DNA from 2 places in the Dermacoccus sp. UBA1591 genome. Region 1 is predicted to be linked to the other one. Evidence: riboswitches for the same ligand, from Rfam matches in the RefSeq annotation. Region 1 holds a riboswitch; the other holds the start of a gene.

Region 1 (4,207 bases):
TGATGACGACGATCGTCACGCCGAGCTCGTCGTTGACGCGGCGCAGCAGCGCGAGGACGTCCTTCGTCGTGTCGGGGTCGAGCGCGGACGTGGACTCGTCGGCGAGCAGGATCTCCGGGTTCGTCGCGAGCGCACGGGCGATGCCGACGCGCTGCTTCTGCCCGCCGGAGAGCTCGTCGGGGTAGGCCCACGCCTTCTCGGTGAGCCCGACGAAGCTGAGCAGCTCGGTGATGCGCGCCTCCTGGCGCGCCTTGTCCCAGTCGGCGACCTCGAGGGGGTAGGCGACGTTGGCGTACACCGTGCGCGAGCGGATGAGGTTGAACTGCTGGAACACCATGCCGATGCGACCGCGCAGCTCGCGCACCTGCTTCGCGGACAGCGACGCGAGGTCGACGCCGTCGATCTCGACGTGGCCGCGCGTCGGCGTCTCCAGGCCGTTGATGAGACGTACGAGGGTGCTCTTGCCGGCGCCGGAGAAACCGATGACGGCGACGATGCGTCCGCGCTCCACCTGCGTCGTGATGCCGTCGAGAGCCGTCACCCGGCTCTTGCCGCGGGTGAACGTCTTGCCGACGTCGTGGAAGGCGACGGCGGGCGGGGTGGCACTCGCCGGCGCGGCGGCCTTCGTCGGTGTGGGGGAGGGGCCCGTCACTTCGATCCCTTCGCCTTGATCTGGGCCTCGAGGTTCGCGAGGATGCCCTGCACCTCGGAGGCGGAGTTGTTCACGAGGACGCTCGTGCCCTTCGTGCGCTCCTCGATGAGCTTCTCGACGCTCGGGTCGTGGTAGGCCTTGACGAACTTGGCGTAGTCGGCGTTGTCCTTGTCCGCGGCGCGCGCGACGACGACGTTGATGTACGGCTTCGACGAGGCCGCATGCGGGTCGTCCTTGAACAGGGCCTTGCTCGGGTCGAGCTTCGCGTCCGCGGCGAAGTTGTTGTTGACGATCGCGCCGTCGACGGACGGCAGCGCGGCCGCGGTCTGCTCGGCGTTGACCGCTGTGACGGTGACCTTCGAGGCGCCGGCTTCGATGTCGGCCGGGGTCGACAGCGAGGTGCCACCACCCTTGAGCTTCAGCAGTCCGGCGCTCTGCAGCAGCAGCAAGGCGCGTGCCTGGTTCGTCGGATCGTTGGGGATGGCGATCTTGCCGCCCTGGGGGAACTGGCCGACGCTCGTGTGCTTCTTCGAGTACAGCGCCAGCGGGACGATGTACGTCGCCCCGATGGGCGTGAGGTTCTGCTTCGCCTTGGTGTTGTAGTCGGCGAGGAATTGCAGGTGCTGGAACTGGTTGAGGTCGACCTGGCCCTCGGAGAGCGCGGGGTTGGCCTGGGTGTAATCAGAGAAGTTGACCGGTTCGATGTCGAGGCCGTACTTGTCCTTGCCCACCTTGACGAGCTGGTTCCAGTACGGGTCCGACGCCTCCGTCGTGCCCACCTTGAGGTGGGTCAGCTTGTCGTCACTGCTCCCGCCGAGCACCTTGGCCCCGATGCCGGCGGCCAGCGCGACGACGAGGACGCCTGCGCCGATCGCGACGTACTTGCCGGTGTTGTTCTTCGGTTTCGGGGGCAGGGCGGTCGCGCCGTTCTCGGCGCTCGTGGCGTCATGCGTGGACGAGGCGGGCGTCGAGGTCTCGTCGGCGGGGGTGTGCTTGTCGGTCATGATCTCTCCTGGTGAGGCGGCAAGGATGCGAATGCGCGGAGCTGGCGCGGATGCGCGGAGTCAGCGCGAAGGCGGGGGCGCCGGGGTGGGGCGCGGTGCGCGGTGTCGTGCGGGGCATGCCTTTCGGGGCCTGGGCAGCGCAACGGAAGGCTCACGAGGATGCCGTCACGTTGGGTGCCGAGCGTGCTTGCCGCGTGGTCGACGCGGCCGGGTCATCACCTGGAGCACCCCGCCACGCGTGTGAGGGTTGCCGTCCGACCAGCCAGGGCTTTGCATCGGATCTCTTGACCAGCAGCGAGATTAGAGCCGCGCACGACAAAGCGTCAAGTTGTGGCACTGGAGATGAGACGTGGGCGAAGATTGTGACGTGCGACACGCGGCGTGGCTGATGCGGCGTCTTTCGCCGTCGAGGCTCGGGTGAGTGATTTCTTCACACAGCTTGGACGATCGTCTAGGTGGGTGATGAGTGTGACGTCGGCCACGCGCCGAGGGCCCCGGCGTCGTGTTCGACGACGCCCCACCCGGGCAGCACTTCGGTGACGTCCTGACTCAGCCGGACGCCACACGCTCGGCTGGTTCGAGCGTGCGGGCGGTCTTCCGCGGCGGCCACCCGAAGAATGACTTCCGCACGATGGGCACGTTCGTCAAGGTGCAGCGTCAGGTCGGCTCGTCGTGGGTCGACGTCCTCGACGACCACGACTGGGACACCGCGTACGTCTGGTCGCGCGAGGGCGTCTCGTACTCGCGATGCACCATGGAGCGGCGCATACGTCGCGGCACGCCCGCGAGCACGTATCGCCTCGTGCAGCAGGGCAACTGGAAGAACGGCTGGAACGGCAAGGTCAGTGCCCATACCGGAACGAGCCGGGCCTTCCAGGTGCGCTGAGACGGCCGGTGCGCCGCGGTGGCCGGTTGATCGGCCGCCGGCTCAGCAGCCGCCGTGCATGTCGTCGTCAGCGTGGCGGGAGGACATCCGTCTGCGCGGGCAGGTCGGCGACGCCGACGGGGCACGTGACGCCCTTGAAGCCGTGGTTGCAGTAGCCGCCGGGGTGCTTGGACAGGTACTGCTGGTGGTACAGCTCCGCCGGCCAGAAGGGGCCCGCCTCGTCGGCCGGGCGCATCTCGGTCGTGATGGCGCCGCGGCCCGCGTCGTCGAGTGCCTCTTGGAAGAGCGCGGACGTCTCGCGGGCAGCGCGCTCCTGCTGCGGCGTCGTCCAGTAGATCGCCGAGCGGTACTGCGTGCCGACGTCGTTGCCCTGCCGGTTCGCGGTCGTCGGGTCGTGGTTCTCCCAGAACGCCTTGAGAAGCTCGCGTTCGGACACGCGCGACGGGTCGTAGGCCACCATGACCGTCTCGGTGTGGCCCGTGCCGCCGTCACAGACGTCCTCGTACGTCGGCTCGGTGGCGTGGCCGCCCATGTACCCGACGGCCGTGGTGACGACGCCCGGAATCTTCCAGAAGATGCGTTCGGCGCCCCAGAAGCAGCCCATCGCGACGTACAGGGTCGCCGAGCCGTCGGGCAGTTCGGAGAACATCGGCACGTCGAGGACGTCGTGCAGGTCGCTCGCCTCGGGCGTTCGGGTGTGCTTTCGAGTGAACATGAGGTGCCTTTCCTCGGGTTCCGAGACAACACCGCCGGCGGTCGAGGCATTCCGGCCCGAGCCTCCGCCGGCATGAACGGGTTGTCGCACGATCCAGGCGGACGCGCCGAAAAACCGGTTGCGTACGCAGCTGGTGCTGAGTGCAATGTCGCCATGCGCATTCGTCAGATCGGCCCGTCCGACCCGCTGTTCGACGCCTGGGCGCAGGTGTTCATGACGGTGGGCCACGAGCAGTGGGGCAAGCACACGACCGCCTACCCCGCCGACGAGCTGCGCGCCATGTGGGGCAAGGAATCCGAGACGCGTCATGCGTTCGTCGCCGTCGAGGGGGAAGCCTCGTGTGACGACGACGCCGTTGGGGGAGCAGCCGACATCCAGGATGATGGCGTGGACACAGCAGCTGGCGTCGTCGGTGCCGCCGAGCTCGTCCTGCCGCGCCGCGACAACACCCACCTCGCGTTTCTCCACCTCGACGTGCTGGCTCCCGCGCGACGACGGGGTGTCGGCTCGGCGCTGCTCTCAGCCGCGGAGGAGATCATGCAGGACGAGGGACGTACGACGGTCCTCGTCGAGACGCAGACGCCCGTCGGCCAGCCTGACGCCGGAGGCGCCTTCCTCGCTGCCCGAGGGTTCGCTCAGGCCCAGAGGTGCGTGCGCAACGCTCAGCGTCTGCCGGTCAGCGACGCCGTCGCCGCACAGATGCGTGCCGCCCTCGCGTTCGACGACGAGTATGTCGTCGAGACGGCCGTCGACGACCTCCCGTCGCAGTGGCTCGAGGAGCGGGCCCGTCTCGGAGCGATGATGTCGACCGACACCCCGCTCGGTGACGTTGCGATCGAACCGGAGACGTGGGATGCCGCGCGGGTGCACGAGCTGTTCGACACCGCACGCGCTCAGGGTCGACGCGTCGTCGAGGCCGTGGCGTGGCACCGACCGAGCGGGCAGATGGC
Region 2 (4,207 bases), on a different contig from region 1:
GCGGGCTCCAAGGAAGCGGCGATGGACGACGTCGTCGCATCACACACGAAGCTCGCGGGCGCGAACGGCTTCCTCACCAACCTCGGCGGTTTCGTCACGCTCCCCGTGGCACTGCCCGCGAACGTCATCGGTTTCTACACCGTCGCGACGCGCATGGTCGCGGCGATCGCCGCCATCAACGGTCACGACGTCGACGACCCAGCCGTGCGCTCGGCGATCCTGCTCGACCTCATCGGTGCGGACGCGACGCAGGTCCTCAAGGGCCTTGGCCCGATGACGGGTGGCGTCGCGACGAACGTCGCCACGCGCAAGCTGCCGCCGGCGGCGCTCGCCGTCGTGAACAAGTCAGTTGCGTTCCGTCTCGGCTCGCAGGTGGGGCGTCGCTTCCTCACGCGCATTCCGCGCCTCATCCCCGTGGCGGGCGGCTTCATCGGTGGCGGCCTCGATGTCGTCCTCATCCGCAAGATCGCCCAGTCGGCGCGTCGCGACTTCGTCGCGCAGATCCCGCCGTCAGCCTGACGTCTCCCTGATTCCACCTCGAACGCCACTCGTCTTCGACGGGTGGCGTTCGGCGTGTCCGGGCCGGTTCGGCGATGTGTCGTCCGTGCGCATCAACGGGCTTCCGGGCGACGATCTGGGGGCCGCGAACCCCCGCCTGGCCTTGCTCGAACGGCCCACTCACCCACAGGTGTGACGGCTACGGCCCGTTTCGCGGCCCGCAGGATGCCTCGTCCACAGGTTTGTGGCTCGTGGTCAGCGCGCGGGTGGCGTCATGGGTTTCGCTGGGGGCATGAAGACAACAACACGACTCAAGGGCCTCAGCGCCCTGGTGGCAGGCCTTCCCGATCTCGTCGGCTCCGAGGGGGCGGGCGCCGTCATCGTCCTGTTCGAACGTGACGGTGCGCTCGCGGGGGTGCTCGGCTGGGCGGACGATGCGTGCGACGGGGAGACGGCGCACATGCTCGACGTCGTCGCTGAGCGGCGCGCGACGATGGGTGCGCAGGCCGCCATCGCCATCGCCTATCGCTGCGAGCCGGGCCGCGTCGACATCGCGGCCCTCGCGAAACGCATCGAGCGCCGCGTGCCGCTGCACCACGTCCTCGGTGCCAGCGACGAGCACTGGTGGGCCATCGAATGCGAGCTCGGCTGCTGTGACGGCGCGATCCACGAGATCCCGTCCCTGTCAGAGCAGACCCGCGAGCAGCTTCGCCACGTCCGCCGCGGCGGCGAGGCCATGGCCGCCACCGCGCGCCCCGTTCCCAGCGTCGTCGACGTCCGAGCCGCCTGGGCACGGTTGTGCGACGTCCCCGACACCGCGTCGGGCACCCGGCGACGCTCCCGCAGCGCCGACCTGCAGGTGCTCGCCGACGCTGTCGTCGACGGCCCGACGCGCGATGAGATCCTCCTGTGCGTCGCACCCGAACTGTTCCGTCTGCTGAGCCCGGGCATGCCGCTCGGCGAGACGGGCCCGCTGATGACGAGCGCGTGCCTGCGAACTTGGCTGCCGCTCGTGCCGCGCCACGGCCGCGCCGCGTGGAAGGCCCTCGAGGCCGCCGCGACCTGGCGCGAAGGCGACCTGCGGGGAGCCGGTGCGTGCGCCGCGGCGTCGCTGCGCATCGGGGGTACGTCATTGGGGCAACTGCTGCGCGACATCACAGGCACGGGGTTGTCGTACGAGCAGGCCGTCGGTGCGCTCCACACGAAGGCTCGGCAGAGTTCCGTCGCCTGACGAGCGTGCCGGTTGTGGGAGCGCGCCACATCGTGGACGTCGCCGCGCGGGCGATGGAAGCCGCGGGCAGGGCCGCCTACTGTGTCGCAGGTCAAGAGTTTCAGCGACACAAGCCCCGGCTTGCTGAGCGGCAACCCTCCCTCGCGGCGGGGTGCCCCGGGTGACGACAGGGCCGCCCGTGGGCGGCAAGCGCGAGAGGTGGGTTGCGACCCACCTCGGAATCGAGGACGTCATGGTTTCGCACCGTCGCCTCGCCGTGGCCGACCCCGCGGCGCCCCTCACCGACGACGGGTTCAACCCGCACGCACGTGCCGTCCACATCGGCACCCTGACGCTGGAGAACGGCGCCGCCCTGCCCGACGTCGTCATGACGTACGAGTGCTGGGGCGAGCTGAACGACGACGCGAGCAACGCCGTCCTCGTCGAGCACGCCCTGACCGGAGACTCGCACGTCGTCGGGCCGGTCGGCCCCGGGCAGCCGACGGCGGGGTGGTGGCCTGGTCTCATCGGCCCCGGCGCGCCCCTCGACACCGACGAGCTGTTCGTCGTGGCGATCAACGTGCTCGGCGGCTGTCGCGGCAGCACGGGCCCCATGTCGCTCGCACCAGACGGCCGGGTGTGGGGCGGGCGCTTCCCACACGTCAGCGTCAGGGATCAGGCGCGCGCCGAGGCGCGGGTCGCCGACGCTCTCGGCATCGCGCGCTTCCACACTGTCATCGGCGGCTCCTTCGGCGGGATGCGCGCCGCGGAGTGGGTGGCGACCTTCCCGCATCGGGTGCAGCGCGCCCTCGTCGTCGCGAGCTGCGCGGCGGCGGGCGCCGACCAGATCGCGTGGGGGCACACGCAGGTGCGGGCAATCGAAGCTGACCCGGATTTCCGGGGTGGCGGCTACCTCGAGCAGGGCGTCTTCCCGACGTCGGGGCTCGGGCTCGCCCGCCAGATCGCGCACACCTCCTACCGCAGCGCGCACGAGTTGCAGGAGCGGTTCGGGCGCGAGTCGCAGGGAGCGGACCGCACGCTCGACGGCGGCCTGTTCGCCGTCGAGAGCTATCTCGAGCACCACGCCGCGAAACTCGTCGCGCGGTTCGACGCCATGAGTTATGTGCGGCTCACGCAGGCGATGGCGACGCACGACGTCGGCCGCGGCCGCGGCGGCATCGAGCCTGCGCTTCGGGTGTTCGGGGGTGAGCTCGTCGTCGCCGCGGTCGACTCCGATCGGCTGTTCCCGGTCAGTGCCTCCGCCGACATCGTCCGGGCTCACGGGCGCGGACGGCTGCGTCTCATCCACTCGCCGCACGGTCACGACGGTTTCCTCATCGAGGCCGACCAGATCGCGGCGCTCGTGCGCGAGGTCATCGCTCGGCCGCTCACGGCCGAGGCGGGCCGCGTCCGTCCCGTGGCGTGACGGCGGGCGCTCGCGGCACCTCGGGTAGCGTGTGAGCCGATCGCCACAGTCGCAGAACAGGGGTTGCGCATGTCCGTCGTCGTCAGTTTCGCTCCGGGCCCGGAGGGTGAGGCCGCGGTGGCCGAGGCCGTGCGTCAGTCGAGTGTGCTGGGGCGCCCGCTCGTACTCGTCTCGACCGTCCCGAGCGACGACGCGCGCGCTGCCGCGCAGGAGAGTGCGGACGCGGTCGGCGGCCGCGTCGTGCAGGTGGAGGAGGGCCAGGACGCGGTCGAGGTGATCCTCGACGAGGTGGCCGAACTCGACCCGGCGCTGCTCGTCATCGGGCTGCGTCGCCGCACGCCCGTCGGCAAGCTGATCCTCGGTTCGAGCGCTCAGCGGCTGCTGCTCGACGCGCCGTGCCCCGTCCTCGCGGTCAAGCCCACAGCGCACTGATCTCGCGCTGCTCCCAACCCCGGCCTGACGCGCTTGCGTCAGGTCGGGAACACCCGCGCACGCAGGGGCGTTGAACCCCGTGATTCTGCGGTTCTCGACCCAGAGTTCTATAATGGTGAAAGAAGCGACGCGGGGGATCGAATCAGGCACCACGGTGCCAGGCGAGCTCAGGTGAGTCTCGGGCAACCGGCTCTCGTCGGATCCCGCCCCCGTGGTTCGTCTCTTCCCTCGTACGAAGCGCTCGGCGCGCGATTGCGCCTGCCCGATGCGTTGTGCACTCTCGGAAGGTAGTTGGTGACCTCAGTGTCCGAAACGGCTCAGACCCCCGCGCTTCCCGCGGACATCGACCATCCCGCGGTCATTGCTCTGTTCGAGCAGGGGCGCGCGAGCGGCACGGTCGACAGCGTGGTGCTGAAGACCGCCCTCGAAGAAGCGAAGATCTCCATGGCCAAGCAGAAGGCGGTGCTGAAGGCGCTGGGGGCCGAGGGCATCGAGATCGTGCTCGACGAGGTTCACGCGGCCCAGGCCGTCGCCACGACGACCGGGCGCAAGAGCGCGGCGAAGAAGTCGACTGCCAAGAAGACGGCGACGAAGACCGCTGCCGCGAAGAAGACCACCGCGGCCAAGACGACGACCGCGAA

Evidence for each region. A riboswitch is a leader RNA that binds a small molecule or an ion and turns the genes downstream of it on or off. The one in region 1 is predicted to bind S-adenosylmethionine.
Region 2: linked by a shared signal. The riboswitch ahead of metX (homoserine O-acetyltransferase MetX) and the one ahead of B2284_RS02820 (MetQ/NlpA family ABC transporter substrate-binding protein) in region 1 are both predicted to bind S-adenosylmethionine.

Annotation. Positions count from the first base shown of each region.
Region 1 is NZ_DCNR01000024.1:6,628-10,834, forward strand. Features, by position in the region: gene B2284_RS02815 (methionine ABC transporter ATP-binding protein) at 1-652, opposite strand, end outside; gene B2284_RS02820 (MetQ/NlpA family ABC transporter substrate-binding protein) at 649-1,656, opposite strand; SAM riboswitch class IV at 1,835-1,946, opposite strand; gene B2284_RS02825 (neutral/alkaline non-lysosomal ceramidase C-terminal domain-containing protein) at 2,159-2,542, shown strand; gene msrA (peptide-methionine (S)-S-oxide reductase MsrA) at 2,610-3,257, opposite strand; gene B2284_RS02835 (GNAT family N-acetyltransferase) at 3,411-4,207, shown strand, end outside.
Region 2 is NZ_DCNR01000112.1:4,643-8,849, reverse strand. Features, by position in the region: gene B2284_RS12855 (EcsC family protein) at 1-519, shown strand, start outside; gene B2284_RS12850 (hypothetical protein) at 791-1,729, shown strand; SAM riboswitch class IV at 1,819-1,927, shown strand; gene metX (homoserine O-acetyltransferase MetX) at 1,962-3,134, shown strand; gene B2284_RS12840 (universal stress protein) at 3,204-3,566, shown strand; partial or broken gene B2284_RS12835 (sigma-70 family RNA polymerase sigma factor) at 3,870-4,207, shown strand, end outside.